One region of the Lysinibacillus sp. KU-BSD001 genome, then DNA from elsewhere that is predicted to be linked to it. Evidence: riboswitches for the same ligand, from Rfam matches in the RefSeq annotation. Region 1 holds a riboswitch; the other holds the start of a gene.

Region 1 (5,177 bases):
ACAAATACCAACACTTTCGTAATAAGTGCATGACTAATATTTCTCAACTTTATACCCCACTCCCCAAACGACTTTTAAATATTTCGGCTCTTTCGGATTGATTTCGATTTTTTCTCGAATTTTCCGAATATGAACTGCCACTGTATTTTCTGGATTGATGGCTCTTTCATTCCATACCTTTTCATAAATTTCTTCAATCGTGAAGACTCTCCCCGCATTTGCGGTCAGAAGCTTTAAAATTTTATACTGTACTGGTGTCAAATGAACTTCTTCTTTATCCACGGTAATGATTTTTCGTTCATCATCAATCGTGAGCCCACCTGTTTGATGTACAGCACTGTTCACCTCAAGGCTACCAAATGTCGTATATCTTCTGAGCTGCGATTTCACCCTCGCTACGAGTTCTAGTGGATTAAACGGCTTAGCCATATAATCATCTGCCCCGATATTTAATCCGAGTATTTTGTCATGATCCTCCGATTTCGCAGACAGCATAATTAACGGAATCATATTCTCTTGTCGAATTTTCATCGTCGCCGTAATGCCATCCATTTTCGGCATCATAATATCCATAATAATGAGGTGAATCGTGTGATCGCGAATAACATCAATCGCCTCTACCCCGTTGTACGCTTTGAATATTTGATATCCTTCATTTTCTAAATAAATGCTAATCGCCCTGACAATTTCTTTATCATCATCACAAATCAAAATGTTCAATTCCATTCACTCCTCCATCGCTTCCCGATCATCTAATCACCCCTATAGGATTCGTATAAGGACATGATACTAAGTAAATCTTAACAAACTCACACACCAATTCTTAAGATTTTCTTAGTGTTTTTTCCACGTAATTGTCATTATAGTGAATTAAATGGTTGGTAGCTTCTAAAAAATAAAGAAGCACCTCCGTAGAAGTGCTTCTTTTCGCTAACTATTGATACAATGTGCCACCAGATTGTTTAAACTCTTTGGCTTTTTCCTTTAAACCTTCTTCCACTGCTTTCGTTTCTTTTTCTTTGACGCTATTGCGAATATCATGTGAGATTCTCATGCTGCAAAACTTCGGTCCGCACATCGAACAAAAATGAGCTACTTTTGCGCCTTCCGCTGGCAATGTTTCATCATGATATTCCATTGCTCGTTCAGGATCTAATGATAAATTGAATTGGTCTCGCCAACGGAATTCAAAGCGTGCTTTCGATAAGGCATCATCTCTTTTTTGCGCTCCCGGATGCCCCTTTGCTAAATCGGCAGCATGAGCAGCAATTTTATACGTAATGACGCCTTCACGTACATCGTCTCTATTTGGTAAACCTAAATGTTCCTTCGGTGTCACATAGCAAAGCATCGCCGTACCAAACCAACCAATCATCGCAGCACCAATCGCAGATGTAATATGATCATAACCTGGTGCAATATCTGTCGTCAGCGGTCCTAATGTGTAAAACGGTGCTTCCTCACAAATTTCTAATTGTTTATCCATATTTTCTTTAATAAGATGCATTGGTACATGGCCAGGCCCTTCTACCATCACTTGCACATCATGCTTCCATGCAATTTTTGTTAACTCACCAAGCGTTTCAAGCTCTGCAAATTGCGCTGCATCATTGGCATCATGAATAGAGCCTGGGCGTAAACCATCTCCAAGGGAAAAGGCTACATCGTATGCTTTCATAATGTTACAAATTTCTTCAAAATGCGTATACAGGAAGTTTTCTTGGTGGTGCGCTAAACACCACTGCGCCATAATTGATCCACCACGCGACACAATGCCTGTTAAACGGTTCGCTGTTAATGGAATATAACGAAGCAGCACACCTGCATGAATCGTGAAATAATCCACTCCCTGTTCGGCTTGTTCAATTAACGTATCACGGTAAATTTCCCATGTCAGATTTTCTACGATTCCATTTACTTTTTCAAGAGCTTGATAAATCGGCACAGTCCCCACTGGAACAGCCGCATTACGGATAATCCATTCACGTGTTGTATGAATATTTTTGCCTGTAGACAGATCCATAATCGTATCGGCGCCCCAGCGTGTAGCCCAAATCATTTTTTCTACTTCTTCTTCAATCGAAGAGGAAACCGCAGAATTCCCAATATTGGCGTTCACTTTAACATGAAAATTGCGTCCAATAATCATCGGTTCTAGCTCTGGATGATTAATATTACAAGGAATAATCGCTCGCCCTCTCGCTACCTCACTCCGCACAAATTCAGGGTCCATATTTTCCCTAATCGCAATAAACTCCATCTCTGGCGTAATAATGCCTTTTTTCGCATAATGAAGTTGGGTCACATTTCTCCCTTCCTTTGCCCACAATGGCTGGCGCTTTAAGTTCGGGAAAATGTTTTGCTGAGCACGCGGATCATGTTCATGTTTATAGCCATTGTCTTCTGGCTTTACTTGCCGTCCCTCATACATTTCTACATCTGCTCGTTCCTCAATCCATTTACTTCGAAGAGCCGTTAACCCTTTTGTGATATCGATGGAAATGCGCGGATCCGTATAAGGCCCACTTGTATCATAAACTTGCACGGGTGAATTTTCCTCTTCCCCTACTGTACTAGTCGTTGGGCTTAGTAAAATTTCTCTCATCGGCACTTTTATATCTGGTCTTGAACCAATCACATATACTTTTTTACTCCCCGGAAAATTGGACATAATCGAAATGTTTTCTTTGTTTAATGACGTTGATGACATAAAAAACTCCTCCTTTATATTTATAAAGGACGAGATCTAGATTAACCGAGTAGTAGTGAGGCAAATTAGAAAGGCACAGCGTAACTCAAATAGGTCAAGCTGATGCTACGTTTTGCAGATACTTTCCTATCCGCAAAAAAAGCTGAATCCATTTATGATAAAGATAAACGGACCCAGCTTACGATATGTATATAGACATTTGCACATATACTAAAGATTTCTAACTTCCCTACGCTGGCATGATCCAGATCAGGTCCAAAGGGTCAAGAAACTTCAATGCGTTTCCCTCTCAGCCCAACTCATTGGACTCCCCTAGTTAACACTATTCAATTACTGCCATTGTACATTATTTCCATCTAAAATAAAAGGATACTTTTCAACTATTTCCTGATAAACGCGTTTGGATAGAACTTTCTGTTAATATAGTTTAATCTTTGGGCATAACGATTGACTTTAAACACTAACCTACATGTTTTTGACCGAATACCGCTGCGTTTTGACCGTTTACCATGAGTTTTAAAATGACTTATATAGGTGCACGTTTTGTCAAATAACTGAAAAAAACCTTCAATCTAAAATAGATTGAAGGTTTTTTGTTTTCTATACAAAAGAATTAGCTATGCACTAGCTCTTTTTCGCTTAGTTCAAGTGCCTCTGCTGTTGAAGCATGAATTTCACGTAGAAGCTCTGGGTGATCCATTAATGATAAACCGTAAGAAGGGATCATTTCTTTAATTTTTGGCTCCCACTCTTTCATATTTTGTGGGAAACAACGTTTGATTACTTCCAGCATAACGTGTACGGCAGTAGAAGCACCTGGAGAAGCGCCTAGTAACGCTGCAACTGAACCATCCGCTGCTGTAATAACCTCTGTACCGAATTGAAGCGTTCCTTTACCGCCCGCTTCAGTATCTTTAATAACTTGTACACGTTGACCTGCTACGATAATATCCCAGTCATCTGCTTTCGCATTCGGGATAAAATCACGTAACTCTTCAATACGTTGTTCTTTTGATAACATGAGCTGCTGAATTAAGTACTTTGTTAAAGCCATTTCTTTAACACCCGCCGCTAATAATGTTGTAATATTATGCGGTTTTACAGAAGCGAATAAATCCATATTTGAACCTGTTTTTAGGAACTTCGGTGAGAAGCCTGCAAATGGTCCGAATAATAATGATTTTTTGTTATCGATATAGCGTGTATCAAGGTGAGGAACAGACATTGGTGGTGCACCCACTTTAGCTTTTCCGTATACTTTTGCATTGTGTTGCTCAACGATTTCTGGATTGTTACACGCTAAGAATAATCCACTAATTGGGAATCCACCGATATGTTTCCCTTCAGGAATACCTGTTTTTTGTAATAGCTCTAAGCTGCCTCCACCTGCGCCAAGGAAGATGAATTTTGCATAGTGGTAATGCATTATACAAGCATCGTTATCGTACACTTTTACTTCCCATAAACCGTCTTTCGTACGTTTAAGGCTCTCAACACTATGATTGTAGTGAACATCTACGTTTTGCGTTTGTAAATGACTAACTAGCATACGTGTTAACGCACCAAAGTTAACGTCTGTACCTGTGTCGATTTTTGTCGCCGCGATACGGTCGTTCGCTGGACGGTCTTGCATCATTAGCGGAATCCATTCTTTTAATGTTTCCGGATCATCAGAAAACTCCATTCCTTGGAATAATGGATTTTGTGACATTGTTTCGAAACGTTTCTTTAAAAACTTGATATTTTCTTCACCTTGTACCATACTCATATGAGGTAACGGCATAATGAAGTCTTGTGGATTACGAATTAAATTATTTTTTACTAAATATGACCAAAACTGCATTGAAACTTGGAATTGTTCGTTAACATTAATTGCTTTTTTAATGTCAACCGAGCCATCCGGTTTTTCAGAAGTGTAGTTAAGCTCGCACAGTGCTGCATGCCCTGTACCAGCATTATTTAATTCGTGAGAGCTTTCCTCTCCTGCTTTTTCAAGCTTCTCAAATACTTTAATATTCCAGTCCGGTGCTAATTCTTTAATGAGTGTCCCTAAAGTCGCACTCATAATTCCGGCACCAATTAAGATAACGTCTGTTGTATTCTCTCTGTTACTCATTTTTACCTTCCTTTTATATCTTAAGATTTGCAGAAAGGATGCAAGCGCTCCCATTGTAGGCGTCATAGCAAGCCAAGGCGCGACCTAGGAACACACCTTTCTTTTCTGTATCATTTATAACCATATCATAGTCTATCACAATTATTAATAGATTAAAACATCTACTACCTATAGGATATTTATAAGCCATTCAAAATCAGGGAAAAGCGAGAATTTTTAGACATTAAAAAGATATCTAGCTCTTTTGTAGATGGTTCAAAATATCGTCACATTCTCGAAACCTAAAAATATTACTTGTTTTAATTACTCATTCAAGTTATAATAAATCCTTATATCTTTCTAGTTTCTCAC
Region 2 (5,177 bases), on a different contig from region 1:
ATCAAGTATTAGATGTCAATTTAACAGGGGTTTTCAATACAACAAAACAAGTGATTGAACATATGTTGGAACAAAAATTTGGGCGCATTATTAACATTAGTTCAATCGTTGGTCAGGCGGGGGCATTTGGTCAAACGAACTATGCTGCAACGAAAGCAGGCTTACTAGGTTTTACAAAATCTTTAGCTTTAGAAACAGCAAGCAAAGGGATTACTGTAAATGCCATTTGTCCAGGGTATATTGAAACAGAGATGGTTGCAGAGATGCCGGAAGATGTAAAACAATCAATCGTTTCAAAAGTGCCGATTCCACGATTAGGTCAACCAAGTGAAGTGGCAGAAGCCGTTCTATATTTAGTGCAAGCAAGCTTTGTAACCGGCCAAGCAATTAATGTTAATGGTGGATTATACATGTAAATTTTAGCGCGCCAATAGAAACCATTAACTAGGAGGAGTTCCATGATTAACTTAGATACAAAGCCATTTGAGGAATGGATGGATCGTTTTGCTTATTCCATCCCATTTTCAAGTGATATTGAACGATTCAAACGTGTAAGTGCAGTGCTTACGAAGGATGCTGATCCACAAGTTGGTCAAACACCAAAAGAAGTGGTGTGGACAAAAAATAAAGCGAAGCTATACCGCTTCCAGCCAAATGCGAAAAAAACAAATAAAGTGCCGATTTTAATGATTTATGCACTGATCAATAAACCGTATATTTTGGATCTTTATCCGGGTAACAGCCTCATTGAACATTTAACGGAGCAAGGTCATGATGTTTATTTACTAGATTGGGGTACAGCAGGTTACGAAGATCGTCATATGAAGTTAGATGATTATATCGTCGACTATATACCTCGAGCAGTGAAAAAAATATTGAAGATTTCCAATGCGAAAGAAATTACGATGTTTGGATACTGCATGGGCGGTACAATGACGGCTATTTTCACAGCCTTGTATAATGATATCCTGCCAATTCGTAATTTAGTATTAATGACAACGCCAATCGATTTTGAAGATGCCGGTTTATATACGAACTGGTTAGACAAAGATTATTTCCAATTAGATAAACTAGTTGATACATTAGGCAATATTCCATTTGAAATGATTGACTATGGAAATAAATTGCTAAGTCCAGTTTCTAATACATTAGGGACATATATCAATTTAGCGAATCGTGTGGATAATGAAGAGTCGGTTTTAAATTGGAAATTAATGCAAAAATGGTTGAATGATGGCGTGCCTTTCCCAGGTGAAGCATATAGACAATGGATTGGGGACTTTTATCAGGATAATAAATTAATGAATGATGAATTAGAAGTCCGTGGACAACAAGTAAAGCTAGCTAATATTAAAGCGAATCTATTGAATATTTGTGCTCTTCGTGACAATATCGTTTTACCACAACAAATTAAGCCACTGAATGATAAAGTATCAAGCAAAAATAAGACATTGCATGATGTGCAAACAGGTCACGTTTCTGTATGTACAGGTCGTCGTGCAGTAAATGAAATTTATCCTTATATTGAAAAATGGCTTAAGGAAAATTCACTTTAGTCGTTAAAAAAGAGAGCACTCAATCATTTTGTACGCCAAAATGATTGAGTGCTTCTTTTGTCTGTTTACGTATTTTTTTTTGAAAAAATCAAGGGTAGTAACAGGGGAGATTGCTATAGGAAAGCATCATACTACAAGTAAAGAGACGTTTATGCAGTCTATTTCACTTCCCACAACCCGTTTCCTGTAGTAATTCGCTGAACCCCTTCCTCACATACCCCGTAAGAGCGCCAAGAACATGTTTCACAAACGATGCCAATATCACTTGGGATGACATGTTGTTGGACGGAGGATTCAATGTCTTCCCAACTTACAATTTGTCCAATATGAAGACCGAGCTTTTCTAAAATGACAGCATCTCTATCATAAATATTGTCATCTTGACAATGATATTCGCCAGAGTTAGGATACTTTTCGCATAAATGATCAGGGCCTTTAACAAGCTGCACAAGTGTTTTTGGATTAGCTCTCAATGTTTGATGGATGCGCGTCATATTTTCTACGTATTCTTTAGAGTAGCCCATTCCTCGATACCCTAAAAGGCAAAAAAGGTGATGCCCGCGTAGTTTGTACATAATACTTTCCTCCGTATGTAATGATTTTATGTAAACATTATTGTGTTAGTAGTTAACTTATATTTTATCATACTACTCATAATGAGAAAATTCACAAATATATATTTCCATTTGAGTAACCATTGCTTTCCGCTGCGGCACTCGCTTTCCACGGGCGAGACCAAGCCTCCTCGTCGCTCATCCTTCGCTGCTCCTGTCGCTGCGCTTTCGTCGCAAATAAATTTCCTGCGGGGTCTTGAGGCCAACATGATGTTGGTCACAAAGGCGTTGTCACAGGACGTGACGGTTTTAGCCTTTGTTCTTCTATCGCTTTTCCCGTAGGAAGCTTTGCTCTGTAGCGAAAGGCGTATGCCGTCAGCTACACTCTCGTGCCTCCGCTACAAGCAACTATTGTTTCATAAATAATCGGTTGCTAAAAATAAAGAAAGCTGCTCATTCATTACGGTAGAGGCTGGGCAATTATACTTGCAAATAGAAAGAAATTGATTTCTTTTAGAGAAGAGAACTGGTTTTCTAGCATATCGAGAAGTATTCACTTTTGCCGTAGCGCGCCATAGCCACAGGAGCCAAGATTTTCTTTGCGACGAAAGCGCAGCGTCAGGAGCAGGAACAGGAGATCCAAACAGGCCGTGCCTGTTTTAGCTCCTGTGTAGGCTGTGGCAAAGCGCGGAGGCTATGATACATACCTTGTACTATTGACCTGGTATTTTTAGGATGAGTTTTTGCTCATTACGAGATACCTAGATAAGAGAACATAAATATCTATATGAAAAGGGAGAACTTATGCGATTACGACATGAATTGAAGTGGAGATACTTGTAACATATTTGAAAAGCCTTCTTGCTATTTCAACATTTGTGTAATAGAATGATGGTTAAATTCATAATAATTGAATAAATTGAAATTTTACTAGGGGATCCCTTGATAAGGGCTGAGAAGAAAGTAGTTACTTTTAAACCCTCACAACCTGATCAGATTTGTATCTGCGTAGGGAAGTAGAGTGATGTTGGGGTTTTTTGTGTACTTTTTTGTACATGGATCTTATTCAAACAGAACCACTTTCCTTTTCAGGAGAGTGGTTTTTTTTATTTGTAAAAATCGCCAAAAGGAGGGTGCATGTCTAACATGAAGCTGATGGCAGTAACGGATGATTCGCATACAGTGCTGGAACTGGCAAAGAAAATACTCCAAATTCAGCACAACGTCGACTTTATCCAAATACGAGAAAAGACAAAGACAGTAAAAGAAGTCATGACATTGCTTCACTATTTAGACGAGGGTGGTATTGAAAAAGGGAAGCTTATTTTAAATGATCGATTGGATGTTGCATTATGTAGTGGCATTCAAACGGTGCATTTGCCAGAAAAGGGGTTACCTGTACAAAAGGTGAAGGCGTTATTTCCACATATCAAGGTAGGGAAGTCTGTACATGATTATGAAGGCGCACAAGAGGCGGAGCGACAAGGGGCTGACTATGTGTTATATGGTCATTGCTTTGAAACGAATAGCAAAAAAGGAAAGGCTCCGCATGGTCTTGCCCCGATTCTTCAGATGAAAAAATATTTGAAGATTCCTGTCTTTGCAATTGGTGGGATTAAGTTAGACCAAGTACAGGCATTACAACATATACAAGCGGACGGCATTGCTGTGATGTCCGGTATTTTTTCGGCAGAAAATCCATTCGCTGCAGCAAGTCAATTCGATGAGGTGGTCAAATATGAAAACAAGCTATGAAGTAGCCGTCATTGGTGGCGGGATTATTGGAAGTGCCATTGCTTACTATTTAGCAAAAGAGCAAATCGACGTAGCGGTGTTTGAGGAAAGTCAAATCGGCGCAAAAGCGACAAGTGCAGCGGCAGGCATGCTCGGTGCTCATTCGGAGTGTGAAGGGGATGTCAATGTTTTTTTCCCTTTTGCAAGATATAGTCAGTCTCTTTATTCGAAGTTAAAAGAGGAATTATATGCGTTAAGTGGTATCGACTTGGGGTATAGAAAGGGCGGGATTTTAAAGCTTGCCTTTTCTGATCGTGACAAAAAAGAATTAGCGGCCATGTTAGCGCAACCTACTGTTACATGGCTTGAAGCAGAGGAAGTAAGAAAACTAGAACGAGATGTTTCCCCTCATATAGTAGGTGCAGCATATATCCAAGACGATATTAATGTGTTACCGATTGGTGTATGCCAGGCTTTTGCTAAAAGCGCTCAAGTTCTTGGAGCATCCATTTTTGACTATACAAAGGTGCTACACATCCAAAAACAGCATGACAATTTTCTAATTGAAACAACACGAGGACTTGTGGAAGCAAAGCGCGTTGTGATTGCCAGTGGTGCTTGGAGCACTACTTTCTTTAAGGAGCTAGGTTTACAGCATCAAATGACGCCAGTCAAAGGGGAGTGTATATCCGTTACGGATGAACAAGCTGTTTTAAAGCATACGATTTTCCATGATAAATACTATATTGTTCCAAGAAATAACGGAAAGCTTGTTATTGGCGCAACGATGAAAGAGAACGACTGGACAGAACAAGTAAGTTTAAATGGTATCGAAACATTAATTCAAAAAGCGAAAGAGCTATTGCCTACTAGTGCTCATATGAACATCGATGCTGTTTGGTCGGGATTACGACCACAAACGTTTGATCAAAAGCCATTCATCGGTCATCATCCAGAAGATGAATCCATTTTATTTGCAACAGGGCATTATCGCAATGGCATTTTGTTAGCTCCCGCAACAGGTGAGATGATTGCCAATCTCATTTTGAAAAGAGACGTGAAAAAAGAGTGGATAGAGGCATTTCGACTTGACCGCCAAAAGCCATTAACTGTTTAGGAGGTGATGAAAGCATGTTCATAATTGTAAATGGAAAACAAATTGAACTGCCAGAAACAGTTCAGACTGTTCAAGGATTGCTAGCTCATTACAATTTAGAAAATCGCATTGTTGTCGTAGAAGTAAATCAGGAAATTATCACAAAAGAAAATTATGAGACGACTAGCCTGTCACATGGCGATGTCGTAGAAATTGTTCATTTTGTTGGAGGAGGAT

Evidence for each region. A riboswitch is a leader RNA that binds a small molecule or an ion and turns the genes downstream of it on or off. The one in region 1 is predicted to bind thiamine pyrophosphate.
Region 2: it holds a riboswitch for thiamine pyrophosphate, as region 1 does, so the genes downstream of both, AAGS61_RS17005 (thiamine phosphate synthase) here and thiC (phosphomethylpyrimidine synthase ThiC) in region 1, are expected to answer to the same signal.

What each region holds. Positions count from the first base shown of each region.
Region 1 covers NZ_JBDQZI010000011.1:2,196-7,372, forward strand. Annotated here, with positions in the region: gene AAGS61_RS14860 (HAMP domain-containing sensor histidine kinase) at 1-47, opposite strand, end outside; gene AAGS61_RS14865 (response regulator transcription factor) at 34-726, opposite strand; gene thiC (phosphomethylpyrimidine synthase ThiC) at 935-2,710, opposite strand; TPP riboswitch at 2,920-3,034, opposite strand; gene mqo (malate dehydrogenase (quinone)) at 3,324-4,880, opposite strand.
Region 2 covers NZ_JBDQZI010000014.1:8,566-13,742, reverse strand. Annotated here, with positions in the region: gene fabG (3-oxoacyl-[acyl-carrier-protein] reductase) at 1-416, shown strand, start outside; gene phaC (class III poly(R)-hydroxyalkanoic acid synthase subunit PhaC) at 459-1,556, shown strand; gene AAGS61_RS17010 (DUF1284 domain-containing protein) at 1,715-2,131, opposite strand; TPP riboswitch at 3,033-3,142, shown strand; gene AAGS61_RS17005 (thiamine phosphate synthase) at 3,248-3,865, shown strand; gene thiO (glycine oxidase ThiO) at 3,849-4,961, shown strand; gene thiS (sulfur carrier protein ThiS) at 4,976-5,177, shown strand, end outside.